DNA from 2 places in the Paenibacillus sp. FSL W8-0187 genome. Region 1 is predicted to be linked to the other one. Evidence: riboswitches for the same ligand, from Rfam matches in the RefSeq annotation. Region 1 holds a riboswitch; the other holds the start of a gene.
What was found. A riboswitch is a leader RNA that binds a small molecule or an ion and turns the genes downstream of it on or off. The one in region 1 is predicted to bind cyclic di-GMP.
Positions count from the first base shown of each region.

Region 2: linked by a shared signal. The riboswitch ahead of MKY48_RS17215 (amino acid adenylation domain-containing protein) and the one ahead of MKY48_RS25255 (LuxR C-terminal-related transcriptional regulator) in region 1 are both predicted to bind cyclic di-GMP.

Region 1 covers NZ_CP150206.1:5,596,040-5,612,295, forward strand. The annotation lists gene MKY48_RS25225 (DUF4832 domain-containing protein) at 1-645, shown strand, start outside; gene MKY48_RS25230 (response regulator transcription factor) at 994-1,701, shown strand; gene MKY48_RS25235 (HAMP domain-containing sensor histidine kinase) at 1,707-3,155, shown strand; gene MKY48_RS25240 (ABC transporter ATP-binding protein) at 3,256-4,020, shown strand; gene MKY48_RS25245 (FtsX-like permease family protein) at 4,027-6,408, shown strand; gene MKY48_RS25250 (Spo0E family sporulation regulatory protein-aspartic acid phosphatase) at 6,535-6,726, opposite strand; gene MKY48_RS25255 (LuxR C-terminal-related transcriptional regulator) at 6,956-7,684, opposite strand; cyclic di-GMP riboswitch class I at 7,839-7,933, opposite strand; gene MKY48_RS25260 (YitT family protein) at 8,082-8,723, opposite strand; gene MKY48_RS25265 (phosphosulfolactate synthase) at 8,916-9,782, opposite strand; gene MKY48_RS25270 (MFS transporter) at 9,895-11,205, opposite strand; gene MKY48_RS25275 (2-phosphosulfolactate phosphatase) at 11,401-12,132, shown strand; gene MKY48_RS25280 (hypothetical protein) at 12,233-12,616, shown strand; gene MKY48_RS25285 (DNA polymerase IV) at 12,613-13,881, shown strand; gene MKY48_RS25290 (YolD-like family protein) at 13,878-14,216, shown strand; gene MKY48_RS25295 (IS110 family transposase) at 14,657-15,772, shown strand.
Region 2 covers NZ_CP150206.1:3,842,336-3,858,591, forward strand. The annotation lists gene MKY48_RS17165 (ABC transporter permease subunit) at 1-280, opposite strand, end outside; gene MKY48_RS17170 (Gfo/Idh/MocA family oxidoreductase) at 741-1,982, opposite strand; gene MKY48_RS17175 (sugar phosphate isomerase/epimerase family protein) at 2,059-2,880, opposite strand; gene MKY48_RS17180 (dihydrodipicolinate synthase family protein) at 2,919-4,088, opposite strand; gene MKY48_RS17185 (Gfo/Idh/MocA family oxidoreductase) at 4,104-5,255, opposite strand; gene MKY48_RS17190 (AraC family transcriptional regulator) at 5,515-6,345, opposite strand; gene MKY48_RS17195 (MarR family transcriptional regulator) at 6,830-7,258, opposite strand; gene MKY48_RS17200 (amidohydrolase family protein) at 7,416-8,726, shown strand; gene MKY48_RS17205 (lytic polysaccharide monooxygenase) at 9,071-10,420, opposite strand; gene MKY48_RS17210 (hypothetical protein) at 11,226-11,429, opposite strand; gene MKY48_RS17215 (amino acid adenylation domain-containing protein) at 11,748-13,901, opposite strand; cyclic di-GMP riboswitch class I at 14,131-14,225, opposite strand; gene MKY48_RS17220 (hypothetical protein) at 15,530-15,868, shown strand; gene MKY48_RS17225 (universal stress protein) at 16,178-16,256, opposite strand, start outside.

The DNA of each region.
Region 1 (16,256 bases):
TCCGAATGGGGATGGTATACTGGCACACAGAACGGTTATTGGGATGATATCGGCCAGCAGCAGCCAAACCATGCCAACTTCTGGGACACTCGCGTCTCTGGCGGCGAATTTTACGGGGGTGCCTATGGTATGAATGCTGCGCTCACGACAGGCAGCGGCTTTAATGAGACGCTGCGGCAGACCGAGCTTAGCAAACCGAGCTGGCTTGGACCGAATTCTCCAGCTTCCTTGGCGCTAGGCACTCCGTTGCAAGGCAATATGGATACGCTGAAGAAACGAATGGGCTATCACTTTGTATTGAAGAAAGTTGCATATCCACAAGAAAATAGCGGAAGTGCGTTAAATGTATCCGTCGCTGTGGAAAATAAGGGAGTTCAACACTTCCCGTTCAATTGGCCTGTTGAAGTGCAGCTGCGCAGCGGAGGCCATGTCGTGGCACGTCAATCCACATCGGCGGACTTAAGAACCTGGAGGACTGGTTTGCATACAGTCTCAGGCTCTATCTCCACAAACACGCTGCCAAACGGTACCTATGAGCTGGCCATAGCGATTCTTAATCCGTCCACGAACCAACCCGGGGTTGATTTTGCTAATACGGAGCGCCTTTCGGACGGAGCTTATAAGATCGGTACATGGACTAAATAATGAAAGCCGCGGGCTGATCCGAAACGATGAACAACAGCTATCGGGAATATCCCGATAGCTGTTGTTCACCTAAGATGCCAATAAAATCATCCCCTAGCTGAGTTTTCGACAGGTCAGGTAACCGCATTTCGATTGTGCAGCTTTGTTGTGGAAGAGTCGGCGAGGCAATTTCCGCTAAGCCTCATACTCCAAAGCCTCATAATCCCCCTCTTCTTTCAATTCCGTCCGTTTCTCCGCATATTCCGTCACCATTCACCACCCTAACTGGTAATACTCCCCTTTGTTTTCCTCGGCCCATGCTATAATGGACTCACCATTTAAAGCATACGGAACAGGGGCGACTTTTTAATGAATTCTCCTAAAACAGTACTGATCATTGAAGATGAACAGGATATCTCGCGCATTGTGAATGACTATTTGCGTGTTCAGGGATTCAGCGCGTTCATCACGGAAAATGCCGGCGACGGATTGCAGGCGGTCCGCCAACGGCAGCCGGATTTTATCATTCTCGATCTGACGTTGCCTGACGCTGACGGGATTGAAGTGTGCCGCAAGCTCCGTACATTGACGGCTGCGCCCATTCTAATTTTGAGCGCCCGCAGCAGCGACACGGACAAAGTGCTTGCCCTGGGTTTTGGCGCCGATGATTACATGACCAAGCCCTTCTCGCTCAGTGAACTGGTCGCTCGCGTCCAGGCACATTTGCGCAGAATGGCAGATCCGAAACTCCCGGTATCCCCACAGCAGCGCTTGCAATTTGGCGCCCTGTCGATTGATAAAAATGCCCGCAAGGTCATGGCCGGACAGCTGGAAATTTCTTTATCCGCCAAAGAATTTGATTTGCTATACTTTTTGGCCTCCAACCCTAATCAAGTGTTTACCAAATCGCAGCTGCTGGATCATGTGTGGGGGTATTCGGCTTATGTCGAGGATAATACGATCACGGTCTACATTCGGCGGCTCCGTGAGAAATTGGAACGAACCGAAATCAAGTCCTCCTATATTAAAACCGTGTGGGGCGTCGGATATAAATTCAACCCCGATGAAACGGAGTAGCCTCTATGGACTGGAAAACTTGGTATGCTAGACGACTCTGGGCAGCTGGTCTATCCATCATTACAGTGATACTATCTGTCGTTTGGCTTACTCTTATTGGACCTTCGAACCAGCTGGCTCCGTCAACTATTGTGAAGCAAATTCGCGTACTGACGAATCCGATCGTCCATACCTTGGAAAATGAGCATGCGGAATTACTGCTCACCGACGCTCCGATCCGGCGGCAATTAACCGTCTGGAGTCAGGAGACGCGGGGCGGCCTCAAGGTTGTGCTTCCTGATGGAACGTTGATCTATGATAGCGAAAATTCATCGAAGCGCCCAATCAATCCGCGCTTTGAACTAGACTATACGCTGCGAATTTCTGACAGCGAACCGCCCCACTATCATCTCGCTTTTCCGCTGCGGGATGCGGGCACCAAAGCCTTTGTAGGTTACGCTCAATTTGCGGTCCCGGCATCTGCCTTGGCCGCAGTAATGCCCTCCTCCGACTCCTTTATTTATGTGCCATGGATCATGCTTTCTCTGGCACTTTTGACGCTGCTTTATTTATTCTTCTCCATCGGACGCCGGGTGCAGCATGACCTGGTGCAGCCTGTTGCCGGACTCAAGCCTTATGCGGAAGCTATATTGAGAGGTGACTATGAGCAGCGTGCCGAATGGACAAGCAATAATGAGGTCGGGGAGCTCTATGCCGTATTTGATCTCATGCGTGAAGAGATTCGTAATTTACATATCCAGCAAGCTGCACACAGCCAGTCGCATAAAGAACTCATATCCAATCTGTCTCATGACTTGAAAACTCCGCTGGCGACAATCAAAGCGTATATTGAAGCAATTCGCGAAGGGATTTGCCCTGATCTGCCAAGTGTGATGACTTATCTTGAAGTTGTGCACGCAAATACGAGTAAGATGGCCGTGCTCGTAGACGATTTGCTGCTGCACGCACTGCGTGATCTGGAACAGATTGCTGTACATCCGATTGAGCAGTACAGCGCTCCAACGCTGGAGCCTATCTTCAACGTGATGGGCCATTATATCCGAACAATGGGCGTACGCTGCGAAGAGCCTGCTGTGATTCCTAACGTGCTTGTCCGAATCGATGCTGTACGGATCGAGCAAGTCATTGCCAATCTCGTCACGAACGCACTGAAGCATACCAAAACCGGGGATACAATTCGCCTCGCTGTCGAAGAACACTCGGAAACATCCTGCCTGCAGATCATCGTCTCCGATACAGGCAGCGGGATTTCCCCGCGTGATATGCCTTTTATTTTTGAACGGTACTACCAGGGTAACGTTTTACAACGAACTGCCGGCCAACTGGCCGAGGGCCACGGGGTCGGACTGGGATTGTCGATTTGCAAATATATTATGGAAGCGCATGGCGGTACGATCTCTTTTCACAGTCAACAGCAGCAGGGAACGACCTTCTGCTTAATTCTGCCCCTTTAGCTGACTCCTGTCATACTTTATTTATAATTTGATAACAAATGCGCAAGATTCGTCCTCTATACTTTGATGGCAGTGGGAGATAAAGAGAGGAGATCACAATATGCCTTCAAGCAACACCGTCATGCTGCAAGCCAGTAATTTATGCAAAACATACACCACCGGCAAGGAGCAATACCATGCCATCCGCAATGTCGATCTGTCCATTTATGAAGGAGACTTTACCGTCATCATGGGCGATTCGGGGTCGGGTAAGTCCACCTTGCTGTACTTGCTCAGCGGACTTGATGATGTGACAGCCGGAGAAGTCTGTCTGCAGGGACAGCGCCTTGATCAATTTTCAGCCAAGGAGCTTGCACGCTTTCGGGCGAATCAGATCGGCTTTATCTATCAAAACAGCAACCTTGTACCGGATCTGTCGCTATTTGATAACATTGCCCTCCCTGGATATATCGCTAATCAGGACAAGGAGCAAGTACGACAACGGGCACATGACTTAATGGTCAATCTGTCCCTCGATAAACAGAGCAACCGGCTGCCTTCCCAAGTATCCGGAGGACAGCAGCAGCGGGCGGCAATCGCCAGGGCGCTCATCAATAACCCGGACATCATCTTCGCCGATGAGCCTACCGGCAGCCTGAACTACGAGCAAGGCGTTACGGTGCTTGATATATTGAGCCAGATGCACGCGGAAGGTCAATCGATTGTCATGGTCACCCACGACATGAAGGCAGCCTGCCGCGGCAATCGCCTCATCTATATTCGAGATGGCAAGATCGGGGGCACGCTGGATATGGGACCCTACAGTCCAGAGCAAGCCTCCGAGCGGGAAGCGATGATCTTTGCTTATGTCACCGGGAGGAGGTAGTCTGGGATGCGAGCCATATTAACACTCTGCTGGGGCAACCTGCGCAAAAGAAAAATGCAAAACACGCTGATCGCATTGCTTATTGCCCTATCTGCCCTACTAGTCAGCACCGCATTTACGGTCTTGATGAATACGGAAAATGTATTCAACGATCGCCATACGGCTGCTCAGGGTGCCCATGAAGTCATCAATATGACCCGCGGGTTGCATGACAAACAAATGGTAGCCGATTGGTGGTCAAGCCAAGACGGAGTAACCGCATCCAGCTTAGTCCCTTATAAGCCATGGACGGGACTGGTCTATAACGGAAAAGAATTGCCCAATCTTTATCTGTATATGATCAATACGCCTCCGATGCCGCATGGGGTCAACAATCCTCTTCCCGGTACAGGCCCTGAGCATCTGACCGTTCCGGAAGCCGGCGAGATCTGGATACCCACCTCGCTTGCCTACAAATACAACATGCACATCGGTGATGAATTGACGTTCACCTCAGGGACTGCACCAGTACATTTCACGATTGGCGCCATTGTCATCGACTTATCCCATGGCGGTCCTTTCTCGACCACTGCCCGCATCTGGATGAACGATGCCGACTACCGGTCAACCATCGGTAGCTTGTCCACTCCGGAGCAATACATGTTATCGCTTCGCTATGCGTATCCCGAACAAAGCGGGGAGTACTGGCAGCGCTTTGAGCAGGCGCTCGGATCGCCGTTTTTGGAGGAACGCGTTTCGTTTGCCGAATTGTCGGCCTTTTACTTTATCATGAACAAGGTGATCGGCTTTGTCATGAGTTTCCTCGGGCTGATCATGATCCTCGTCGCTTTGCTTACGATCGGCTTTACGATCACGGACACGATCCTTGCCAATTATCGCACCATCGGCATTCTCAAATCGATCGGCATGACTTCCGAACGCATCATCGGTACCTACTTGCTGCAATACGGTTTAATGGCGATTGTCGCCTTGGTCCCAGCACTGATTGCAAGTCGTCTCCTTTCAGATGTCATCATCCAGAATTCCCTGTCTTTTCTCAAATCCGATACAGCACCTGTTCCCGTACAAGCAGCAGATGTTGCGATCTGGACCGGCTGCGGCCTGCTGCTCATCATCCTTCTATGCGTCCTTGTTTATGCTGCTAAGACACGCCATATTGAGCCCATTCAAGCGATCCGTTACGGCATGTCGGAATCCTCGCATAGTCGTACCCATCTGCATGGTGCCCGCATAAGACTACTGGACCGATGGTCCGTACCCACGGTCATCGGCTGGAAGCATGTGAGCGGCAACAAAAAAAGCGCAGCACTGATCTTTCTGCTAATGAGCATCACGGTGGCTGTGCTCGTCTTTGGCGCCGTGCTAGTAACCAGTGTCTATCGCATTGGTGAAACGTCGGCCCAGTGGGGTTATGACGATGCGGATATCGCCATTATGGTTATCCATGCGGAAGGTATGGATCGGGGAGAAATGCAAGCCTATATCCAAAACGACCCTCGGGTTCTCAGTCTAAACTGGTCTGGGGCCGCCACCGGCGTCATCGCGGATGTCGAAGGGGATAGCGATCATCAACAGACGTTTAGCCTCCCTTTGACGGTCGTGGAAGGCAGCATGGACGAGATGGGATTTGCCTCGCTTGCGGGCCGTAATCCTGCACTGCCTAATGAAGTTTCTATCGGAATCAATATTGCGCGTAAGTTGGACAAAGATATCGGCGACATACTCACGATCTACATTGAAGGAAAACCGCAGCAATTGCTGATCACCGGCACCTTTCAGTCTATTTCCAATTTGTCGAACGTCGCCAGGGTCACCTCGGACCTTGTGGAGCAGTTGCATCCGGACGCCGGGTTTATTCAGCTGAAGAGCAAAACCGATAGCGATGCGCTTGTACAGCAGTTGAACGAGCGTTACGGCCCTTCCATCCAAGCGCTGAAGCAGGAAGTGCTGCTCGATTCCGTATTCAAAGAAGCTGCGGCGGTTTTGCTCATTCCGATGAGTATGCTGGCTCTTCTGTTCATGGCTGTCACTTGTCTTATTGTTTATACGACTTGCCGTCTGCATATTCGTAAGGAAACGAAAACATATGGCATCTATGCCTCGCTCGGCCTGACAGCAACCGATATCCGTCGTGCCTTGACAAGTGGCATTGCCGGACTGGCTGCGCTTGGTGCACTTGTTGGCATCGCTTGCGGTGTCTACGCATTGCCAGCCGTGCTGCGCGGTCTGCTCTCTACCTACGGTATTGTCAAGCTGCCACTCATCATGGAATGGCCGCTGGCCATTGGGCTGGCTCTGATCGCGCTTGCTATTGCCGTCAGCGGCTGCTGGTTGGCTTCACGAATCCTCCGCCGCACCTCCCTTCGGGTGTTGGTAATGGATTCATGAGGACAGTCCACGAGCAAAAAAAGATGACCTCCAAATTTCGGAGGTCATCTTTTTTTGTTTCTTGCCTTAGTAAATCTTAATCCGTTTGTTTCACCGCCCAAGTAGATATCTTCTTATGAAGAAGATCTACTTTCTTTTGATATATTCCTCTTGGTTTTTTAATTGCATGTAACGAACAATCAGCTTGTCCAACGACTGTGAAATGGCGACAACATCTTGATGCACCAATTCGAAACTGCTGGCCACTCGCTCAAGTTCTCTTCGTAGAAGTTCGAGTTTTTTTGCTACTTGTTCGAGCTCACTCTCGATAGAAATCATCTTGTTCACCCACCCCCGTCGTAACAAGTGATTGATGACCGTTGCCACAGTTCCTCGGACAAACTTTTTCAAACCATAAGAATTGAAGCTCTCATCTTATCGATAACGCGAATCAGCTTAAAGCTACAGCTACAGCTACAGCTACAGCTACTTATCATTATAAAATTCGACGTAAATAAAAAAAATACCCAGAATTGGGTAATCTTTGTCTTAAGAATTTTTATGACGGTTATGTAAATTTTTTAAGAAATGCTCCTTTATGGTTGACTCTCGTTTTTGCATATATCTTTTTAATAAAAGTACGAACCGTACTTTGACTAATACCATAAATATCAGCAATTTCAGGTACATTTTTATTCTCCAGCCACCCATATGCTATTTCTTTCTCTCGATTCGTTAATTCATATTGGTGAAAGTGAGAATAGATCAGCTCCCTTTGCAGAATGGGATCCTTTTGAGGTAACTTTTCTTCAATATTCTTGGCCAAGTGTTCAATGAGTGGTATGGCAAATGTAACCTCGTGTAAATAATGAAAACTAAGGCCAAGGTAGCCTATGATCACATTTTCTATTCGAAGGGGAGTACAAACACACGCCAATTCTGAAAACAAGCGATTACTATGCTCGGCCCCAACTACGACAGAAAGCGTTTGTTGTTCCATGGATAATGAAATGGCATTATTTCCTGCGTCTTCCCTTGCCAATGAGGTCCCACTTTTCATATTATTTCTCTCGAGAAAACTTTTTAACGAACCTGTTCCGCAATAATCGATGACGGTTCCATCCATATCTGTTATAACAAATAAATAGGGTATAGACAGCAAATCGTTCATATTCCTTGTTTCCTCTTGGAGCAAATAAAGAATTTCTTTCCGTTCAATCAACCTTTCTTTTATTTCAGTCATACTGAGGATATTAGGAAAATGATTGTTTGCTTCTACCAGTGTTCTTTGACCCATTATTTTCCCTTCTTCCCTTGTAAGAATAAGCGATTAATAATGGAATCGATCTCCTGTTCATCGCCGCGGCTGCATTCGGCAGCTCCTAGCGAAAAATAAAAAAACCCCATCCATTATGATAACCACAACAAAACAGACGGAGGCTTCCGTCGTATTCGGTAACTGGCTGGCATCGCGGTCTTAAGTAGCTCCACATTAGCCCCTGTAGCTTTGCGTCGCCACTTTTCAGTGGGTTTGCTATTATCGTACTACGAAGTGTGAATTTGTCGAATATTCAAACATGATATGACATATTCAAACTATAACTTACATTGTTTTTCATTTAATATAGGCCGCACGACCCAAATTTCCATATTTCTGTTATATTTGTCAATCACTCTTATGTCCGTACACAGAATCACTTTTTGCGCCAAGCAGGTTCATAGATCGACTTAGGAGGAGGAAACTGATGAATCCAGTTAATGATCCGGGTCGATATCCACTGGCATACAACTGCAAGGATAATAATTTTCCAATCGATCACATAGGCAGTGAAGGCGAATATGATTCCATTCATCCAGAACAATGAGGTACCGGGGTTGATTCTTTTATACTTATAAATGGCTAAGGCAACATAACCGATTCCCCCGTTCGATACCCTCTGCTTTATGAGGATGGCGACACCTGTTCCGAGAATAACCGAGCCGAATAAAAGATCGATCCATAGGTTGCCAAACGGGGGTTCTAAGAACACCTCGAAGAAATTAACGGAAACGGACGTCACCGTAATAACAAATACGGTCCCGAAGGCACTGACACCGTCAAGATAAGGGACTGTAAAGGCGAGGAAAATAAAATTGGCTAACCACAGTCCGAGACTCATTGGGAGCTCAAACACATGGTTCAGAAGAACCGCGATCCCTGCTCCTCCCCCCGAAGGAATGGCGTGAGGAAACAAGAACATTGCCATGGCAAAACCTTGAATGATGGAGCCGGCGGTAATGAAGAAGAGTTTCTTGGAAATACGACGAAAGAAAAAGGGGCTCTTTCGCCCGGGCATGATCTGTAAATTCACACGGAATCATCCTTCATAGATTAGAGTAACAAGCCAGTCCTGCTTGTTTAGTGTATGCTTGTTCCCTGAAGGGGATTACCGGGATCGGTCTCTTCAACGAAAATATGTATAGGCTGACTCTGGAGATATCCATAGACAGCCTTCTAGTAATTATCATTCTCTTGGTTTGGTCTATGTTTAAATCACGTAACAAAATCCATCCGTATGTTTCTCTCTCACTCCGAGTTCAAACGTATCTTGACGAAGTCCCCGGCGCATCGTTTCAAGGGAAAGCACTTCGGTGGGTTGGATATTCCCCAAATGTACATTAGATCCCAATTTGCGGAGAAGCATCGCTTGCTGCTCCTTAAGAGGTGCCTCCCAAATCAGCTTTCTTGCATCCGACACGTAGTCGACGATAGTATTTATCATTTCTTCCTGGCACTCGCCATGCTTATCGAAAATACCGATACCCCGTCCTGACTCGCGCGCTTCAACGATGATATACTCGGCACCTACGTCTAAATCCGCTTCCATCGTATACGCGAGCATTTCGGCTTCGATGCGGGAACCGGATTGCTTTTTACCATACTCCGTAAAAACCCGAAGTCCGCGTTGTTTACCTTCCCGGATGAGCTCCGTTCGTTTTTTTCGCGACATCTCAATCGTGCCGTCAGATACTTCTATAGCGTTAAATCCAAGACGGCAAACGGTATTAAAAAATGCGGGGACGACATCTTGCTGCACGGCTATCTCAAGCAAGGTTCCGCCGGGCATGACGGTGATTCCATGTTGTTTGGCTAGATTGATCTTATATAGCAGCATTTCCGTTTTATACAGCGGAGCCGTCCCAAAACCGAATTTGACGCAATCGATGTAATCCGAGGCTGTCTCGATCACATCTGAAAACATGTTTCTACCCAAGCCTTTATCAATAACCATCGTCATCCCGCGTTCCATGACCCCGTAGGTGTCGTGGTCTTTTTTGCCATGCTCGGGATTTTCGCGCAGCCCGCTCGGATCACATATCTCCATGGGCCAAACTGTTCGCAGGGAACTGTTCATTTTAGGATCTCCTCAATTCTTTTTGATGTAGTCGTTTAATCCAATGACATTGGCATAATATGCTCATGCCCATTGACAGGTGCTCATCTTTTACAATAAGCGATTTGTCTGGTCATCCGATCTGCCGAGGCGGCTTAATCAAAAAGAAGACGAATCCTAAAGCAACCAAAGATAGTGAAGACACGGTTATGAAAACAACATGATCCGATTTGTCCATCATCCACCCGAATAAGGGAGGCCCTGCTGCAACCCCCAAAAATCGCAAGCTATTGTAAAGGGACGTAATCATTCCCCGCTCGCTTTTCTCAACAGCGCCGGTGATCATTGTATTTAAGCAAGGAAGAAGCATTCCGGTTCCAATGCAGCTGACTGTCAGCAACCCGATAAACACATAAATGTTGTTAAAAAAGAAAAGCGTAGCCGCCAGAGAAAGGGTCATGGCAATCAGCCCGATATTCATCAGCCAACGGATCAGCAGGCCCTTTTTCTTGATCAAGCTTCCAGTTGTATAGGAGGTGATCACCATCCCGAGTAATGGAATGGCCAATATCAAGCCCTTCTTGACCCCGTCGATGTGGTACGGCTTGTCTTCAAGAATGTTGGATAAATAGAATAGTACGCCAAACAAAATGAACAACCCCAGTGATCCGGCAAAAAAAGCAGTGATGAGCCAGCGGCCTTTTTCTTTGAAGATGCCTTTGATTTTCCCAAGGTATTTCCCTAGTTCTTGCTTTGAAGATTGTTTCGATTCTTTGATCATAAAAATGACGGCCAACAACGATAACGCACAGAACACGGGAAATGCGAAAAAGGAAGCATACCACACGATCAGCATAAGCAGGGAACCGATGATCGGGCTGAGTACCTTCCCTGCGCCATTGGAGGCTTCGATTAAGCCCAGTGCTTTGCTTTCGGTCCCGCCATCGTATAAATCGCCAACGAGCGCCATGGCAATCGGTGCTGTTCCGGCGGCCGCTAGCCCCTGAATCGCCCTCGCAGAGATAATCACCGCAAATGAGTTCCAAATGGCGCCGAATCCTGCCAGAATACCGGCAGCTCCATATATGATCAAGGCGGGTATAATAATAATTTTTCGTCCATATCGATCGGACAAATAACCAATAATCGGAATAAACAAGCCTGCTGCCAAGGAGAAAATTGTGATGATCAAGCTGCTTTGAAATTTACTGATACCAAGCTCCCTTTGCATTTCTGGAAGCCCCGGGACTAGCATGGAATTGCCGAAAACGAGTACGATCGGGATCGTCGCTAGTGCGATAAATTCCCACAATTGACCCTTTGAGCTGTTAGAAGACTTTGATTTTCCGGAAGATTCGCTGTCTTTTGTCTCCGCGGAGTCGGTCTGCAGGTCGATATCGCTATTAAAGCTAATATTCAGTTTTCGCTTTTTGGTCTTTTCCATGGTATCGCTCCTCGGACTTGAAGTTCGTTTATAGTAGGCCATTTATTAGTACATGCTTCCTAATTATCACCACATCCGAATTTAATATTCCTTCATTGCTGCGGAATCCTTGGAGGATTTGAGCACTCCTTGGATTTGGGTAAATATACTGTTACTAAAATAGCCCAAGTATGACGGGTGAAAGGGGTTTGCTGCATGCCGATACGGATTATCCAAGGACATCATCATACATTGGAAGCATCACACATCAATGTTGTAATTGATGTTATAAGGGCTTTTACCGTAGCGCACTATGCCTTTATCAATGGGGTTCAGGGTATCATTCTGGCAGGAACTCTGGACGATGCCTTGCGTCTAAAGAAAATCGATCCTGACTTTTTATTAGCGGGAGAGATACAGGGGCTGCCGATTCCGGGGTTTGAACTGGACAATTCGCCTGTACGTTTACACAACCTGGATCTTCGGGAGAAATTTCTGATCCAGAAAACAACCAATGGGGTTACAGCAACCCTAAACGCATTGAGTACCGAGCACCTATTCGTTACCGGGTTCACCAATGCAAGAACAACAGCAGAGTTTATAAAGAGGAACTTATTAAAAAAAGACGACGACATGATTATTAATTTAATTGCTTCGCATCCGTCAGGGGATGATGATCTGGCCTGCGCACAATATATATCGGAGATTCTCCAAGACACTAACCGTATATCTGCCGAGGAAACCATTGAACGGATTCGAAAGTCAGAAGCGGCCGAGAAATTTTACGATAATGAAAAACCGGAATTTTTACAGGAGGATATTTCGTTTTGCATCCAAGAGCTCCCTTCCGATTTTGTAATGAAAGTGAATCTTAATAAAAGTAATCCGTTGATTGAAAGGTTCCAGGTGGGGGCTTTAATCCCTGATCATGAGGGGTATCACTTGTGAATTTCTGATCCGTCATCATAAGGGTATAATTTACATTGATAAAAGAACGAATGTTCGCATATAATACAAACAAACGTTCCCGTCAATGAGGTGGTTAATGATGTTGAGTATTGGGTTGAAACCAGATGAAACCCAACTGGTGAAGGATTATATTTTATTACCCCTTTTACTTGATGTGTTAGAGCATGATCGTTCGATCCTATGCAGAGCAGATTTAAAGACCCCCGAGCTAACGAATGCGATCATCGACCATTTGCAGGCAGCCGCATTATCCGATTTAGCTCAGGCTCGTAAAAAAATGCGTGAATATGCCATTAAGGTGTACGAGGATCGAAAAACAAAGCTGGGCATTGAGGTTGAATTCATCTGTAGAGGGTATCATCACAAGCTGTCCATACTATGGGGGCTAATTGAGGCGGAGATCGAGCAAAGATCGTACACCTACCTTGGGCTACAAATTGCAGATAAGGGGAGTCTGTTGTGAAATCATCTAGCCGAGTCATCATGTTAGGGGATTGCCAGTCCTTTTATGCATCTGTTGAGAAAGCTGACCATCCCGAGTATACAGGCCGCCCTTTGGTAGTTGCAGGGGATCCGGAAAGACGTTCAGGCATCGTGCTGGCTGCTTGTCCGCTTGCTAAAGAAAAAGGAATAACGACGGCAGAGAGATTAGGGGAAGCACTGTCAAAGTGCCCGGATCTCGTCGTCATTAAACCTAGGATGCAGAAGTATATTGACGTTTCGATGCAAATCACGGAGATATACAAGAGTTATACCGATTTGGTTGAGCCTTACAGTATCGATGAGCAATTTTTAGACGTTACCGGTTCACTGCATCTGTTCGGCACACCCGATGAGTTAGCCACAACCATTCAGCGTCATGTCCTGGATGCTACGGGTGTTTACGCTCGCTTCGGCATCGGTGAAACCAAAATCCTGGCTAAAACCGCCTGTGACAACTACGCCAAGAAAAATCCGTCCGGCATCTACACATTGTCCAAGGACTCGCTTGCGGATACCCTTTGGAAACTGCCCGTTAGCTGTATGTTTATGGCCGGCAGCAAGATGACCCGCCACTTTAACGTCATGGGGCTGCCCACGATCGGCAGCTTGGCTCAGACGCCTCTTGCTAAATTGAAGCAGATGATGCGCCGTAAATTCGGTAAAAATTCCGATATCTCCGCCGAGATGTACTGGCGAATTGCCAACGGAATCGATGATAGCCCGGTAAGACCAGGCACTCACCAAGTTGACCCTAAATCGGTTGGACACATGATGACCCTCCCTCGGGATTATACCAAGCTGGAAGAAATCAAGGTCGTGCTGCTTGAGCTGACCGAGTTGGTTTGCCAGCGATGCCGCGGTCTTGGTTTTATGGGGCATGTTGTGTCGGTCGGTTGTATGGGAGCAGACTTTGACCGCCCTACGGGATTTAGCCGACAGATGAAGATGGAGGATCCATCGAATATTACGAATCAGGTTTACCGCTGGGCATGCCGGCTGCTTGAAACGTATTGGGACGGCCTGCCGATTCGGCGGGTCGGTATTAGCTTGTCTCAGTTTTCCCCGGATACGGAATACCAAATGTCATTGTTTGATACCGGACGGGAGCGGTCGATGGCACTTGAACGGGTGACCGATGCCCTAAAAAATAAATACGGGAATTCGATTGTGATTAGAGCCGTATCCAAAACAGACGCAGGCCAAGCGCTGGATCGATCAGCCAAGATAGGAGGACACTATAAATGACAACACGAAAAAAGCTTGAGGGTAACGGACTGTGGGAATCCAGTCGGATGATGCTGCCGGAACACAAAGAAACCATCATTCGCAGGCAACTGGAAGAAGGCAGAAAAGACCGGCCGACGCTGGATCCCCAAGAAATGGAATTAATCGAGAGCGCGCTCGCCGAGTCATTTCATGAACACCGCATGATTACCGTGAGGCTGTTCGATGAATATGAGAACACGGAATTGACAGGAATTGTCGTGCTGATCCACACGTTTAGACGGGAAATCAAACTCTCCATGGCCGAAGAGGAATCGCGTTGGATTAAAATTGACGAGATCCTTTCAGCAGGATAAAGGCGGATAATAAAGCGGCCGTCCCATAAGTAGATTTAGTTGCTTGACGTACGGCTCTCATAAACAGAAAGTGTGTCAAATAAAGCCATGGCGGTGCTCAGGATGTTACTCCACACCGTTATGGCTTCTGTTTTGATCATTGGCCGCCTTCTTGAGCAAATTGGGATACTTCCTCCAAATCCATTGGCAGATAAAGTTGGTCGACCTGCACGGCATAGCGGAGAGGACGAATCGATTCTGGACAAGCGTCAGCGCTCGCCTTTGCCCCCACATTTCGTCCTTACTCAAAACCATTCCAAGAAATGTGGGGGCAACAGTTATCATGAACGAGACAGACTCCCCGTAATTGCAACATCTTAGGTTAATTTTGGGAATAATGGTGTAGTAGAAGCTAAACCAAAACCAAAATCAGAGCTAAATTGCAAAGGAGAGTCTGTACTATGAAGGATACCATAAAATACGTAGGCTTAGACGTGTCGAAGGAAAATATTGCTGTATCTGTAGCTGATCCAGGAAGAGAAGGCGCTCGGTATTTGGGCACGATTCCTCATACCGAGTATCACATCTTGAAAGTATTGAGGAAGTTAGGCCAACCCAATGAATTAAGCGTTTGTTACGAGGCAGGTCCAACAGGATATCCTTTAGTTCGTTTGCTAACTGCACATGGATATGACTGCATTGTTATCGCCCCATCACTTATGCCTAGTCGTCCAGGAGAACGGGTAAAAACGGATCGTAGGGATTCGATGCGTCTGGCACAATTACTTCGAGCAGGTGAATTAACACGTGTGCATGTACCTACTCCAGAGGAAGAAGCGCTTCGTGATTTGGTACGAATGCGTGAAGATGTTAAGGAAGATCGAGCTCGAATCCGGCAGCGGATCGGGAAGTTTCTCCTTCGTCATCAGATTGCACCTAAAGAGCCACTTCGCCGTTGGACGGCTAAATACCGGTTATGGTTAGGACGTATTCCATTCGAGTCCGCTTCTCAACGTTTGGTTCTGCAGGAAATGCTGCATCAGATGGATGAAAATGAAGAACGTCTGAAGCGTATGGAAGCAGCCATTCACGAAGAAGCCACGGAAGGGCACCACGCCCCCTTAATACAAGCCCTTCAAACCTTACGTGGAGTAGCTGAAACGACAGCAACAGGAATCGTAGCGGAAGTGTGTTCATTTACCCGGTTTGGTAATGCGAAGGCTTTCATGGGGTACACAGGTTTGGTGCCGAGGGAATACTCAAGTGGCCAAAGCCGATGGCAGGGAAACATTACGAAATCGGGGAATACCCACCTTCGTCGTTTATTGGTCGAATCCGCTTGGAGTTACCGCTATAAACCTGCGCTACAAGGAGAGTTAAAGAAACGTCAACAAGGAAAATCTCCTGAAATTCAGGCCATATCCTGGAAGGCACAGCATCGACTACATCGAAAATACACGAAAATGCTGTCAAAGGGTAAGCCTAGTGGCAAAGCAGTTGTGGCCGTGGCGCGTGAACTAAGTGGATTTATTTGGTCGATTGCCCGAGAACTTGAAGAGAAAGGGATAAATAGGTGATCACCATTCCTATTGGAATCTAGTCGTATTGTGAGAATTGTTGATTCAAGGTGATCCCGTTCCCCCAAAAACAGGTGGAAGATGAAAAACTGAGTTAGAAGGCAAAGGGAAAAGCCGTAAGAGAGAATCCACGTCCATCGCTATGTGCCATCCCTCCAAAGGAAACGACGCACGACAACAGTTCGTGGTGCACTCTCTGCAGACGGAGAGAAAACATGCGGTATACAAAACCCGCGGATATCAGACTGCTCACCGTTGATAGCTTTTGCCTTCTAGTTCAGTTTTTACACCCTCTCTTGTATAAAGGGGGATTGGGAAAACAAGGGAGTTACAAACTGCTATTTGACAGGTCTCGTTCATATCAGCGATGGGAGGAATGATTCGTACATGGAGCGTCTTCTAACAGCAAGAAGGGGGCCTGCCGCAAGATCTAAGATCTTTTGGGACAGCCCCTTTTTCTTTTGCCTACAGCCAATAAAATCTA
Region 2 (16,256 bases), 1.8 Mb from region 1:
CCAGCGTATTCTTCAATGCACGGTAGAAGCTGTCCTGCTCAAAAATAAACCGGAACACATCCAGTCCTACCCATTCGCTCCCTCTAATTCCTTCAAAAATGTTGTAATCTTGGAATGCCATCACAAGGCCATAGATGGGTGCATACTTGAAAATCAGGATATACGCCATAGGCAGCAGCAAAAGAAAATATAACAGACCGTCTCTTCTGATATAGTACAGAAAATTATTTTTCCTTTTTGTTGCGCCGTACTTTCGGGAGCTGTCTAAAACCGCTTTCATTTTTCCCATCCCTCCGACTGTAATAAGGAGCTCTCATGTTTATCATTTTACCTTCAGGATGAAATAAAAAAATGTACTCCCTTAAATCAATTTGGTAATAACTTAAAAAGGTAGTTGTATGTAAACTGTAGAGTGAGGAATTAGTCAGGTAAAGCGATGGGAGTATTGGATTTGGTGGTAATTTCCTTTTCCGTTGAGGCATTACAAACAAAATAAAGAACCAGAGACCATTTGGTCCTGATTCATTTAAATAGGTAGCTTGCCTCCAAAAATACATAAAATGAATTTTTAATACATGTAACATTGTCGGCTTCCCCTTGCAACAAGAAACCCCATCTTTAACTGTTTTGGAATCCAAAAAACAGTGAAAAGTGGAGTTGCCTCGGAAAAATATTGATTTATGGTTTATCTTTAGATTAAACCTCGACATTGTAAAAAGAAGAGCCCTGAAGGAACGCCTCTAATTGGTCGGTCTACCGTTATTTGTGCGCATATTGGCAGGCAGCTCGAATCGACTGTAGCCCTCCATCCGGAACGGCCGGGTCGGCGTCGCCCAAGGAAGCGGATATTCACTGTACAGTTGCCGCTTCGCTGCCGCTTCTCTCATCTTCTCGGACAAGCTGGGCAGCAAGCGCACGGTGGAATCTCCATCCTCCCGCTCGGTCACGAATCGGCCGGGGATGGCACGAACGGCGCGAGCCGACTCATAGGCGCCGTTGGATACAAGCACGAAGCTTCGGCTTGCCTTGAGCGGCGAGAAGAGTGGTTTCCCTGGGGTTTCAATCGCTTCCATCAGGTTCAGATACATGCTGCACATCAAATCGGTCGGACCAAACGCCAAATCCTCTTCGGCGTCCTGTGCGCGAATTGTCAGCTTGTTCTGGTAATTCCAATGCGCTTCCCCTCGCGTTCCGTACACGGCAATCGAAGGCACTTCGCTTACTTCGTGACAAAGCATGGCGTAAAAATGAACGCTCACACCGTTAGCCATAACGGCGCGAATACAGGAGACATCGTCCCCCTCGATGTCATTGACGTGGTAAAGCTCGGCCTGCACCGATTCCGGGTACAAGTCTGCGGCGCTTCCTCCGGCCGCCAGCAAGCTATGGTGCAGCAAGTGGGCAAACGGATTGTTGAACGTCCCGTCCAGCACATACTGGCCGTCGCTGACCAGTTTGCCGGCCCAGCGGGTTCGATCGTAGTAAGAGCGAAGCCGTTTCCACATGCCAATGCCGACCACATGCTCCACCTGCCCGAGCACACCGGAACCGATCCTTTCCAGCAGCGTTCGGAACGCCTGGCCCGACGTATTCTGGAAGTTCACCTGGCACAAGCGCCCGGTCTCCATCTGCACCGCGGTCATCTCGTCCAAGTCCTGAATCGTTACCGCCGGGGGCTTCTCCACCAGCACGTGAAAGCCCATCCGCATCACCTGGATGCACATCGGCTTGTGGGAGGAGATCGGCGTGACGATTACGACGAAATCGATATCCGGATGCAGCGTGAGCATCTGCACGTAGTCTATAAAATGGACGGCCCCAAGCGCGGTCAGCTTGCCGTAAGACTCCTGATGAGCGCCGACATTCGGCTCCGCAAAAGCAGCAACCTGCAGGCTACCCTCTTCGACCAGCTTCTGCATGATATTCACATGTTCAGCGCCGAATCCCCCGATCCCGATCAGCGCGGTGCGATAAATCTTCACATTCCTTCCCTCCAAAGCTATGCCTTGACGTGCCGGGAACGATTCTCCCGGCCCGCCAAAGCTGCAAATTTATAATTCATACATGCTGCAAATAACGTTCCTTGATGAGCGTGAGCGCCTCGTCTCCCGGCATATCCCATACCTGCCGGTTGAAGATTTCCACTTCGATCGCCCCCACGTAACCGGCCGCTTCAACGGCATGACGCATCCGGCGCAGCTCGATGACGCCGTCCCCCATCATCCCTCTGCCCATTAGCAGGTCGGGTACCGGCACGATCCAATCGGAAACGTGGAAACCGAGTATCCGCCCTCTGGCACGCTGAATTTGCGCGTATAGCTCAGGATCCCACCAGACGTGGAACGCGTCGACAACGACGCCGACGTCCTGCGGGTCGTGCTGCTCCGCGAGCGTGTTGGCTTGCGCCAGCGTATTGATGACAGAGCGCTCAGCGGCATACATCGGGTGCAACGGCTCGATGCCGAGCTTGACTCCGTGCGAGCGGGCGAACGGCACGAGCTCCGCGATCGCCTCTTCGACCGTCTTGCGGGCGAAATCGATATCCCGGTCCGGCGCTGGTCCGCAAACGAGCACGAGTACGTTGGTGCCGAGCTCGGCCGCTTCCTCGACAGCGCGGCGATTGTCGTCCATCCGCTCTTTGCGCGCAGGCGCGGTGGCCGCCGGAAAATAACCCCCACGGCACAGGCTGGAGACGCGCAGGCCCGCGTCCCGCACAAGCCGCTTGCTCTCGGCCAGGCCGGTCTCGGCCACTTTATGCCGCCACAGCGCGATCCAAGGCACTTCGGCGCGAACGCATGCTTCCACGGCCTCACGCATATTCAGCCGATCGGTCGTAATCTGGTTCAAGCTGAGTCTGTCTATGGAATGAAGCGGTTCCATACTGATCCCTCCCGGATTTCAAACATCTCTATAAATGATTACGGCCGAATACCCGCCAGCGCCAAGACAGGCTTCATCCGTTCGGCGGCAAGCTCCGGATCGGCCAATAGCCCGGCCCTGTCGGCAAGCACGAATAGCTCGGCTAAATGGACGATCGAGCGCGATCCCTCCGCTCCCCCGATCATGCGGAAATGCGGTTGGCGGCCGTTCAAGTAGGCCATGAACACAATTCCCGTCTTGTAGGCGTACGTCGGCTTCTGGAAAATATGACGCGACAAGGCAACGGTAGGCTCCATAATCGCCTCATAACTGACCAGATCGCCTGCGTCTAGCGCATGAAGCGCCTGGGCGGCGGCCGGCGCGATCGCGTCGAATATGCCGAGCAGCGCATGGCTGTAGCCCTGCTCATCACCCTTGATCAGTTCCGGGTAGTTGAAGTCGTCGCCGGTGTACATCTTGACGCCTTCCGGCAGTAGCCGGCGCATCTTGATTTCTTTGCCGGCATCGAGCAGCGAGATTTTAATCCCATCGACCTTGTCCGCGTTTGCCCGAATGACGCGCAAACAAACGTCCATCGCCTCGTCCAGATCGTCCTTGCACCCCCAATAGCCGGCCAGAGCGGGATCGAACATGTCGCCGAGCCAATGCAGAATGACCGGCTGTTTCACCTGTCCCAAAATGCGCCCATACACCCGCTGGTAATCCTCGGGCCCTTTCGCGCAGGCGGCAAGCGCGCGGCTCGCCATCAGAATGACTTGACCGCCTTCGCCTTCAATGAAGCCGACTTGCTCTTCATAGGCGGCTTCCACGTCGTATATCGTGACCGACGGTCCCGGGAGCAGATGATCGGTTCCCGCGCCGCAGGCGATTTTGCCGCCGACCGAGCGCGCTTCCGCGATCGAAGCGCGGATAAGCTCCTTCGAGCGGTTCCAATCGAGGCCCATGCCGCGCTGCGCGGTATCCATCGCTTCCGCCACGGCCAGACCGAGCGACCACAAATGGTGCCGGTAGGCGAGCGTCGAGTTCCAATCAATCTGCGAATGATGCAGCGGATCTGCGTCCGCAAACGGATCGCAGACGACATGGGCGGCCGAGAAGGCGATGCGGCCCGTAAACGGCTTGGCCGGCACGGAGAACGAGCCTGCTTTGCCCGGAGTATATTCATATAACGCTCCCCCTGCGCGGGGGAGTAGCAGCGATTGGGTCATCTGTACTCCCCTCCTTTACAGGCTCAGCTTCGGCACGTCGATCCAGCGGCGTTCCTGCCACGACTTCAAGCTGAGATCGGCAAGCTGGGTGCCCTTCGCGCCTTCGAGCAAATCCCACGGAAACGGCGTGCCGATGACGACATGCTTCAAGAAGATTTCCCATTGCACCTTAAACGCGTTGTCGTATGACGCGTTGTCCGGCACCTCCACCCATTGGTCACGGAACTGGAACGGGTTCGGAATGTCCGGATTCCATACCGGCTTCGGCGTGTTGACCCGATGCTGCGTCTTGCAGTCCCGCAAACCCGCCACGGCGCTGCCTTCGGTGCCGTCGACCGTAACCGTGAGCAGATCGTCGCGGTCTACGCGCACCGCCCAGGACGAGTTGGCCTGCACGATAATGCCGCCTTCCAGCTCAAATATGGCGTACGCCGCATCGTCCGCCGTACAATCGTACGGAACGCCCTGCTCATCCAGACGTTTCGGAATATGTGTAGCGGCAAGACAGGAGACAGCCTTCACTTCCCCGAACAAATTCTCGAGAACATAGCGCCAGTGTGCAAACATGTCGACGATAATGCCGCCGCCGTCTTCCTTGCGGTAGTTCCACGAAGGCCGCTGACCCGGCTGCAAGTCGCCCTCAAACACCCAATAGCCGAACTCCATCCGCACGGACAAGATGCGTCCGAAGAAGCCCGAGTCGATCAAGCGCTTCAGCTTGAGCAATCCGGGTAAAAACAGCTTGTCTTGCACGACACCGTTTCTCACCCCCGCCTCGGCGGCGATGCGGGCCAGTTCGAGCGACCCTTCGAGATCAACGGCCGTCGGCTTCTCGCAATAAATATGCTTGCCCGCGGCAATCGCCTGCTTGATGCTTTCCGCGCGGCGCACCGTCGTCTGGCTGTCGAAATAAATTTCATAGTACGGATCGGCGAGGCATGCTTCAAGATCGGTGCTCCAACGCTCGACGCCGTGGGCCGCGGCCAGCGCCTGCAGCTTGCTCTCCTGCCGACCGACCAGAATCGGGTCGGGCATTATGACGTCTCCGCCTGGTAGCGCGACGCCCCCCTGCTTGCGAATCGCAAGAATCGAACGGATTAAATGCTGGTTGGTTCCCATCCTTCCGGTAACTCCGTTCATAATAATGCCGATGTTGCGAACTGCCATCGTTCATTGCCCCCTTCGCTTCGTATAACCGTATTGTAGTCGATGCGAAACCGCTTTTCTTACGATTACGGGAACACGATTCTCAATTTTGGAAGCGAATTATTCGAGCGAAAAACAAAATCCCCGCCGACGTTTAGCCGATGGGGGATGAAGGGGAAAATATGTTTCAATCAATCGGCTGGTCGTCCTTTGATCGTTATCTTGTTCGTTTGATCCCACATTTGTGCGCTCGCTGTCCGTTTGACGGAAGGATCCCTGCCTACTCAGCTTGCTCGGGCGCGTTCAGCTCCCGGTACGTTTTTGGTGACAGCTTGGCGACAGCTTTGAACGACCGGTAAAACGTAGACACGGAATCGTAGCCGACCTCGAAGCAGATCGATATAATGTCCTTACCCGTTTCCACCAGCAACTTCTGGGCGACGCGGATGCGTACCTCGGTCAAATATTGCATCGGTGTCATGTTGTACCGTTCCTTGAAGATGTTGTTCACGTGCCGCGTGCTGATGTCCAGCTTGGAGGCGATGTCCCCAGCGGTCAGCGGATCAAAATACTTCGAATCGATATAGCTGCGAATTTTCTCGGCACGCAGCTTGTTGGAGCTGGAGCCCGCTCCGGCGGCCTCCGTTCCGGCCGATCGAACCAGCAAGAGCAGCAACTGAGACAGCTGGACTTTGAGTGAAAGCCGGACGAGCGGCGACAGCTCCCTGGACTGCTCGAACAGCATTTTCCTCAGCAGCTGACGCAGTTCGCTCGCAGCAAACAAACCCGGCTTCATCAGGCAGGAGGCCGGAAAGTAGGCGTGGAGTAGCTGCGACCTCATATCCGGATCGAGCACTGCCTCGTCAAACGCCAACACTAACAAGGTCAGCCTGAAGTCGGACATGACTGAGTGGACGGAATACGGCACGATCAGCGCCGTATCGTCGACCGCAAGCTTCCGTACTTCACCCCCTAGCCGGATAGTGCCTTCCCCTTCCAGCACAAATAGCAGCTGGTGAGTCTGATGATAGTGCTCGGACACGAGATGCCCGCCCCTATGTTTCTGCTCGTATAAGTCTATCGCATTCCTGGACAAGTCGATCCATTTCATCGTCACGGCGAAGCCCCCGTTTTTTTTGCATTACATTTAAAGCCATTTTAGCGCGATCGGCGGCTTCTATACAACATTTTAGAATAAGCGCAGCCCGGACACCGCAAGTCCCCCCCCAGTTGCAGCTTTATTGCGGTCTTCAGGTCCATCTATCCATGCTGTTCGCTCCTTTTTTCGCGGCAAAAGAATAAAGGCGATCATTAACGTCACATTCCTGCCTGTTAGCTTAATGAAACTGCATGGAAACATAGTTAGATATACTTATCTAATCGGTAATCGGTAGGCTCATGTTCTTGTCCTCGACTCGGGATAAGAACTTGTACCGATAAAACAAAAAAGCCGCTAAACTAGCGACTTCCAATGGGATAATATTCTTGTCCCTCGACACCCCTGGCTCCTATATGTTTTTGCTCGTCGTAAGCGTATAAAATTGGGACAAGCATATTTTGAAAATGTCTCCATAACTTCATTGGAATCATCTTCTTTATATGCGCTCATTGATTTTGATCAACAATTTCTTTAAGACTTGTTTCTCCTCGTCGGTAAGGACTTGAACGATTTCTTCCTCCACCTTTTGGAATGAGTCTTGAAAGTCTTCAATCAGTTCAATAGCTTTTGGCAATACATATATATTTTTTTGCCGTTCATTATTGGCCGGGATTTTGCGCTCGATGAACCCTTTTTGCTCTAAACCTTGAAGCATGCTTGTAATGCTGGCCCCACGTAGATGAAACCGATCTGCAAGGTCCTTTTGAATAATATGATTATGTTGGTTCTCGTAAATATAGTCGATTACTTTTCCTTGTTGAGCGTTTAACCCCAGTTCTTTTATACTCTCGTCCGCTCTTTTCTTTAACTTAAGACCGATAATCTGAAACAAATCCAGATAAGGCGTATCCTTTCGGGATTGCATGATCGTCCCCCCTGTGATTGTTAGAAATCTAATTGTAAGCAACTAAACTATACAGTGATCCTATAGGCTTGTCAAACAAATATTAGTTTATTGACAGTTAGTTATCTAACAGTTATACTCCGAATTGTTGAACGACAAACACTTGGGAGGAATTCAAATGGAGAAGATAACTCAAAATGCTGCGTTAGAACAAGTTATGGCGATTACAAATGTACGTATCTTTGATGGAGATCAAATTATTGCACCCAGACATGTTGTCATTAAAGGGGAATCCATTATTTCAGTGGGCGGAGACCTTCCGGCCGATGCAACGATTATCGATGGAGAAAATGGGACTCTAATGCCTGGTCTGATTGATGCACATGTCCACACCTCAATCGGCGGATTACGAGATGCCTTAAAATTCGGGGTTACAACAGAACTCGAAATGAACGGCGATTTTACTAAAAGAGGGCGCGAGATTCAGTTGAAAAATGTAAATGACGTCGCTGACGTCCGTTCTGCCGGCACAGCGATCAGCGCTCCGGGTGGACACCCAGATGAGTTACTGCCCGATGGAGATGAAATACCGGAATTCGTATTGAAGGAGCTAGAGAAGTTATCCGAGGAAGACCGTGAAGCGATGTTGGCCGCATACGCTCACGATCACGAAGAAATCCCGCAAGTGACGACGGTGGAAGAAGCGATTAAGCATGTGCATACCCAGGTGGAGAATGGAGCCGACTATATTAAGGTCATGATTGAAGAAGGAACGGTCATGGGGGCACCTGGCCTGCCTGTACTAAGCGACGAGATTTTAAAAGCAGCCGTGAAAGAAGCCCACAAGTTGGATAAGCTGGTCATTGCCCACGTCTTGACGGCTCTTTCATCGCAAGAAGCTATCGATTTTGGAGTCGACGGTTTAGGCCATTTGTTTATCGACAGACCCGAGTACACATCCGACTTAGTGAAGTCCATAGCGGGTTCAGGCGCATTTGTTATACCGTGCTTGGTGTTGAATTCATCGATTATTGGAAATCCGGCATCGGAATTGGCGAATGATCCACGTGTTCATTCCAAATTAAGTCCGGACTGGATCGATATTTTGAACTCAAGCTTCAATACGTTTCCGCAAGGTAATATGGAAAACAGCTTTCAGAATGTGATGGATCTTCACCGTGCCGGAGTTGATATTCTGGTAGGGACGGATGTCGCGCCGGTTCCCGTTCCGAACCTTGGCGGTCTTGCTCATGGGGCCAGTGTCCACCACGAAATGCAACTGCTGGTGAAGGCCGGGTTCACTCCGATCGAAGCTCTTCAGTCGGCTACTATCAAACCGGCCCGTTGCTTTGGTCTTCACGATCGCGGCCGTATTACCGAAGGTGCGCGCGCTGATCTTATTCTTGTAAACGGTGATCCGACCACTAATATTTCGGATACCTTGTCGATCAAATCCGTATGGTTCAATGGTTCGCAGCAGCTAGGTTAATCAGATGCGATATCCCTGTATAAGGAAAGCTAAAACTCCATGCCAAAGCATGGAGCTTTAGTTGATTTAATTGATTATTTTAAGTCGATGCTCATTGCTCATCGCAGGGAGCGGTTTGGACTTTGCCGCCCCGCTTCTCGTTGACCCGAATGCATTTCGGGATGAGGCGTACGGCCCGGCAACAATTCCTTCATCCTATTCTCCCCCTTCTAGTCTTATATTTCGCACTGGTAGTATCAGTATGTTAGAGACATTGATGGAATCTATTCGATTGAATCAACCATGAAAAATAAGCCCGCCGCTCTTTGCAAGCGGCGGGCTTCCTGCTCATCTAAAGCACGCGTTTACGGTTGTAGCTGCCAGAGCGCGGGCACGTTACTCGGCTCCCAACCCGGCAAGGAGGTATGGGGCTGGATGCATTTGTACACCTTGCCGTCATAGGATACAAGCGCATTGACCTCATAAGCGGTATTTGGCGCCCATGGCGTTGCACTCGGCCCGTCAGGCGTTGACACTGTCACGGCATTGCTGTCGCCAGATTCATTATTCGACGGGTCGTAAGCGCGGACCGTAAACGTATATTGCGAGTTCGGCGACAAACCGGTAATGACCTTCTCGGTTGCCGTTCCAGTGACGGTAGCGATCACCGTGCTGCCGTTGTAAATCCTGTAACCAGCGATGCCGGAATCATCTGTGGATGCATTCCACATCAACGTGACTGATGTCGACGTCGGGGTGCCCATCACATGCAGGCCGGTCGGATTGGTCGGCGGCGTCACGTCAACCGGTAACTGCGTGGTCGTAAACTGGACACTGTTGCTGCTCGGCGATCGATTGCCGGAAGCGTCGAACGCCTTCACAACTATGTTATAAGTCGTGCCTGCCAATAGATTGGTGAGATTGGCGCTCGTCTGATTGGCAGGTATGGTGGCGATGACATTGACACCGTTGTACACCTCATAACCCGTGACGGCATTGTTGTCCGTCGAGGCCCCCCAAGTCAGCTTGGCCGTCGTTGTGCCAACGTTGCTGACGGCCAAATTAGTCGGCGCCGTAGGCGCAATGCTGTCGCCAGGACCGAATTGGGCATCGATGACGATGTACCAGGCATTTTGGGTATCCGCGATATCCCATACGCCGAGGATGACATTGTAACCGTCTCTTTGCGGCACGTTGCAGGTATGGGTTAACGTGGCCGGCGGCTGCTGGCCATTCCCGTTAATCGTGCAGAACGGAGTCAGATCAAACTGGGCGCGAGTCAACGGTGCATTGGGATTCCAATCCGGCTTGGTGATGAAATAACGGTAGCTTGTCGTGGCATGACGAGCGGTAAAAATCCAAGTGAAGTTGTTGGTGCCGCTCGTCATGTTCACCTTGTTCCAGCGCGTAGCTGATTGCTGGTCAAGCTGAGCGAAGCCGGCAAGGCCGGCGCTGGCGATTTTGCCGTCAGGGGGTCCGGCAGCAGGAAAACCTTTCGGCCCCTCCAGGCTCTGAGGCTCATAGATGATCGGGCCGCAGTTGGTATTCAATCCGTTTTTACACTGGATCGCGCGGCTAGCCGGATCATTAATATATCCGTGGGCTGACACGGTCTTCGAGAACGCGAACATACAAGCGAATACGAGCAGCAATCCGCCGCCAATCAGCATGAATCGCAGGATGAAACGGGAATCCGAACGAGTTTGAAACATCATCACATTACCTCCCATGATTTGGTTTGGTCATGATGCGCCTTTCGTTTTTCGACACCATCTTTAATCGCGATCTTTTGAGCTGCCTCCTCTCTTGAAAATGATCCTCTCAAAGCTGTGCATAACCGTTATCGTGCGGGCATCCGCTCCTTTTTAAGCCGATTTATACAAACTCCTTAGAGCTTATATACTCGTACAAAGTCATGAAAAACAATACCTAATCACATTGTGAGAAGCGTAAAGACAAGCGGGTTAGAAATCTGGGAAGGGGAAATTAAACGTGAGCAACTCTGCTCTACTATATAGAATCAGCTATGTAAACTGCTGATGAATGCTGACATTCATAGTGCGCAACGATGTAGAGATCAAAACCAAGTAGGTACGCTTATGGGTGAAGCCACGGAGGGGATAGTAATCATGTCTTAATATGGAGGAATCTATATATAGGCATAATCTAGTTTCGTCAAAATTGGAGTCGTGTTAGCGGAGTGTCATGAAGACAATCGAAGTTGATGTATGGTTAAACAGAAACGAAAGATATATTACCAGTAATTGGTTGTATATAATTATTGAATAATAACCAAATCATGTCAAGGGTGTAATTTATCTACTCTTTGCTCAAGCTCCTGTGAAGGAGTTTGAATTTATCCTCATATTGCCCATTTTTCATACCGATTGGGTGAACGAAAAACTTGTGGCAAATCACCAATTTTCGCAGTGGAGTTCAGACATTTTCCATCCATCACTTTCTAATACTAATGCAATATCGATTTCACCTGTTTTAAGACTGGTCATAATGTCTAGGAAATCAAACGCGATAAATCATAAGTGATTCTGATACACCCAGCGTAAGGCCACCAATAGGTTCGTTGTCTGTCGTTAAAGCTTGATCATATAGTTCAATGATTTTAAAAGCGTAGGGAAGAAACTGCTCTACGTAGTGGGTTAGTATCATTTTTTTACCCAAACGATCAAAAACAGGCTTTCCGACCTCAGCTTCAAGCTGCTTGATATGTGCAGTAACGGAGGACTGGGCGTAACCTAGATGCTCAGCAGCTTTTTTAACTCTGACAAGAACTTGTACCGATAAACAAAAAAGCCGCTAAAATAGCGACTTTCAATATCACGGATTACTTGTTTCGTATTAAATCCAATTTGCTCTAAATCCTGTGCTATCTCCGATTCATTTGAAAAATGCTTTGTTTTCCTACTCGGACAAAATCCTCGAATTTCGCTAAATCTCAATGAGTCAAATGCGTTTTCGATTCTCTCGGCATCCTTGCCCAGCCAGATCTTTTTCAGCATTTGCTGCGTCGTTTAGCGGTTCGTCTCAGTTGACAAGCATCAGAAGATCAGGGTCCGGCAGAGCTTTTTTATCGACTTTCCCGTTAGGGGTGAGCGGCAAACTTTCCATCTGTACCACAAGAGAGGGCAGGAAATATTCAGGCAAATTACGGGCTAAATACGCTTTGACATCTGTATCGGACAAAACCTGTTTCGCAACAAAGTACGCGCATATTATCGGATTGCCACTCTCGTCGGCTTTGACGGCTACCGCGGCTTTCGAGATTCCGTAGTGTTCCAGCAGCCGAGCCTCGATTTCTCTCGGTTCTACTCGATACCCTCTGATCTTCACTTGATCGTCGATTCGCCCGATAATTTCGATATTGCCATCCGGCAGCCACAGGGCCATATCCCCCGTTCGATATAACCTTTCCCCGAGGAGCGGATGTTCCACAAACTTTGCTTCTGTCAATTCCAGTTGGTTCAAATACCCCCGCGCGATACCGTCCCCTCCAACGCAAAGCTCTCCCACTACTCCGATGGGCTGAAGCTTCAACTGTTTGTCAAGGATATAAGCGGAGGAATTGCATATTGGTCTGCCAATCGGAATGGCGGATTCGAATTCACGTTCAATCGGGAAGTAAGTGGAGAATGTCGTGTTTTCCGTCGGACCGTATATATTGACCATCCGCAGATCGGGACACGTCTTACTTACGGCGTTTACGAGCTTCGGCGACAACGCTTCTCCGCCAACTAGCAAGGTGTTCAACGTACGAAAGATGTCAGGATCCTGTTCGGCCAGATTATGGAACAAAGCTGTAGTCAGAAACCAAGCCGTAATGCGGTGGCCGATGATGGTTTCCTTCAATTTGAGAAGTTCTAATAGATCCTTATCCTTCATCAAATACAAGGTAGATCCGTTCAAAAGGGATCCCCAAATTTCAAAGGTTGACGCATCGAATGCAATTGCGCCGGTTTGCAAAATTCGATGATCAATGGAAAAATTGAAATAATTAGTATTCTTGACCAGTCTTACGATGTTGCGATGTTCAACCATGACTCCTTTCGGTGTCCCCGTTGATTCGGAAGTATAGATGATATACGCTAGACTTTGCGAGGTTACTGCAGATATCGTATGGGGACAGCTGTCATGGTAAAGGTGCGCGTTGTCCCAATAAATTAATTTTCCTTCAAATGCAAAGTCAGGTTTCCAACTGGAAGGGGCCAGCAAAAATCCCGCCCGACTGTCCTCGAGCATATATTCGAGTCTTTCGCACGAAGAATCGGCTTCGATGGGCATATAAGCGCCACCCGCCTTCAATATAGCTGTAAGCCCGACGATCATACTGATAGACCGATCCGCGACAATGCCAACGACGCTCTCCGGCTTTACGCCGTGATCCTGTAGGGCTTTTGCAAGCTGATTCGCGTGTTCGTTCAATTCCCGATAGGACATCTGATGGTCCTCGGTCATGACCGCCGGGCGATCGGGGGTTAAGCGGACCTGTTCCTCAAACAAGTAATGGACCGTTTTGCTGGAAGGATAGTCCGTCTTAGTTCCGCTGAAAGCCTGAATCTGTCTCTCCTCTTCTTCGGACAACAAGTGTATGTCGGCAATCACTTTCTCGGGAAAATCGGCAACATCCTGCACAATACGGCTCAAGTGGTCGCCCATCTGCTCAATCGTTTCCTTTCTGTACAAGCGGGTCGCATAATCAAGGTGTATCATGAGAGATTCCTTCTTAAAAGCTGTCAAAGCAAGCTCAAACATCCCCAACTGATCGGATTTCAAAGGAGTGGTGTTGGCTTTTTGCCAAGTAAACGCCGCTTTGATGAACGGATTGCCGCTCAGATTCTTACGCATATTCCGATCTTCGAGTGCTTGCATCGTGGTATGCTTAACTTCTATCAGAAACTTACCTAATGGCTTATGTACAGTAGGAGAATATCGTATAGGAAGCATCTGGCTTTCCAACGAATACCCAATTACAGGGTCATCCTCGCCGGTATATTTGGCAAGCAGGATTACATAACAAGCCATAAGTGCCATATCCACAGTTATTCCGAAATTGAACGCAAGTTGATAGAGTTTTCGGGTCGTTACAGAATCAAGGCAAAAACTAACCCGGCTTCCTTCATCGTTGGTCCATTCTCCCCACGGAAATTCGTCAATTGATACTTCACATGTCGTTTGTTCCATGACCATCAACTCCCGGATTATCGATTCATTAATGTCTTATTAATAACGAACAGAAGAATCCTCTTCGCATTCTGCGATGAAGAAGTATCCCCCCTCCTGAGCCAATTATGACTGTGGCCTTATCTAACCCCAAACTTAGTTTTTTCTTACAGCGAAGCTAGCCGTTGTTTTTTGGAACGTCAAAAAACCCCCTTTCTTCAAATGAATAAAACGGAGGTCTCCCGTTGTATTCGGCAACTGGCTGGCATCGCGGTCGCAGTAGATCCCGCATTAGCCCCTATAGCTTTGCGTCGCCACCTTTCGGCGGGTTTGCTATTGTCGTACAAAACTGGTATTAAATTGTAAATCATGTTCATATTATGTATTCGATTTACATTTACTGTATCTTGTTTCCAAATGAAAATCGATAGGTCTTTTGTTCAATATTGTCTTTCTAGAATTGTTTTGATGATATTGATAACCATCATGAAACTCTAGGTCATGATAGTTAATCTTTACTAATTTTTGCTTTCGGCGACTTCACTCTACTTCACTTAACTACCTATTAAAACTATTATATTCAAAAGACAGGATATGTTTTACACACAAAAATCGATTAAGAACAGAGATATACACACGTTTTTGTCCCTCGGCAGATTTCCGCAAAATGACGCCATTACTCTAATAGATTCAGTATTATCTGTCTCCTATCCCTGTCTATTCTTCTATTATTACTTGGATATTGGATGTTGGCTGATTAAGGCAATTGTTCCTATTTTTCAACTTCTACCCTATATCCATTGCCCTAACTACGACTACGGACATCATTGGAACCACTACTTTTGTTTCTTGTAATATGGGACAAAAATACCAACGTCAGTAGTATGTTATAACTGGTAACGATATCTCGCTTCCGAAGAGTGGAGCACTCGAAACACAGCACTAATTTTCACAACCATCGGAATCATCTCCTGTAGGGAGATTGAATGCAGCTGTTGTTAAACTAGCCCATTACGGTCCCGTCCATGATTAGTAATTTCCTTCAGGATCCTGTCAATCTGATGGTAGCCACTAACAATCGATTCACCTGATTCGCTGCCTGGTCCTGCGGTCCTCCGCATGCACTGATCGTCATCAGTAGCATCATGCTCGCCACTATGAACGATGACCGCGTCCATCAAAGCCCATGATGTGGGGTCTATCTTGCTGCTGGAGGAGCTTCCGTTTCCGGACTTTCCTGGACAGCTGGAATCGTGGTCGATGGAGCACTAGATTGAGTTGGCGCTGCGCTCTTCACTGCAGCGGATGGAGATGCAGGAGCGGCGGATGGTTGTCTTGAGGCTGTCTTCCCGGTGAAGGCGTTGGCGTTACAACAGGTTCCGTGTCTTGAGATCGAGAGAATACCTCCCCTCAAGGTTGACATCTCCGCTAACGATTTTCTAATCGCTGAAATAGGTGTCAATGAAAGTAAGCACTTGCATCAGGACGATTGGGGTTCGGCCCTGGGATTTGATTGGGCGTACCGCCATTCGGAGGCCGTTAAAGGAATAGCCTACATGGAGGGAATCATAAAACCTCGTAATTGGAGCGAGCTCCCGGAACCTGGACGGAAAACTTTCCGTGCATTACGATCCGTAGAAGGTGAACAGATGGTATTAAAACACAACTCTTTCATCGAGACTAATCTCCTTCCAATCGGCATTCTGCGTAAGTTGACGGAGGAAGAAATGACGGAATATCGCTGGACACTCTCGCTGCCTGGCGAAGGACGCCGACCGACGTTAACCTGGCCGCGACAACTTCCGTTTGATGGAGATCCGGCTGATGTGACGGACATTGTTATCACGTACGGAGAGTGGTTAGCAGAGAGCTCCGTCCCGAAACTCAACTGTGATCCGGGCACTTTGCCGACATCTCATGTTGAGTTTTGTCGTAATTGGCCAATGCAAACGGAGATCACCGTACGTGGACTTCATTATCCCCAGTAATCGACCTCAAGACCGCTTTTGTCAGACGACAAAGCCCATAAAAAACAGGGAGCATACCACCGACAACACTGCTCCCAGTTTTGATGGCATTCGGCTAGAGCAAATCGACTGTTTTTTACAAGCAATCTATTAAGATTGTCGCAACCCGCACCAGACATTAGATAACCATCTAATCGGACAAGTAATCAAAAGGGATATAGAAAACAGCGGCATTGTAGGACACAAATATCCTAGAATGCCGCTGTATGATTCATCTATAACGTTCCCCGTTAGTAAAACAATGCATCATTTCTGCAGTTCCCGAAGGAGTTAATGTACAATCAGGACTGGGCAACTTGATAGCTGTGAAACCTTGTGGCTGACACTTCCAAGCATCATTTCTTTTATG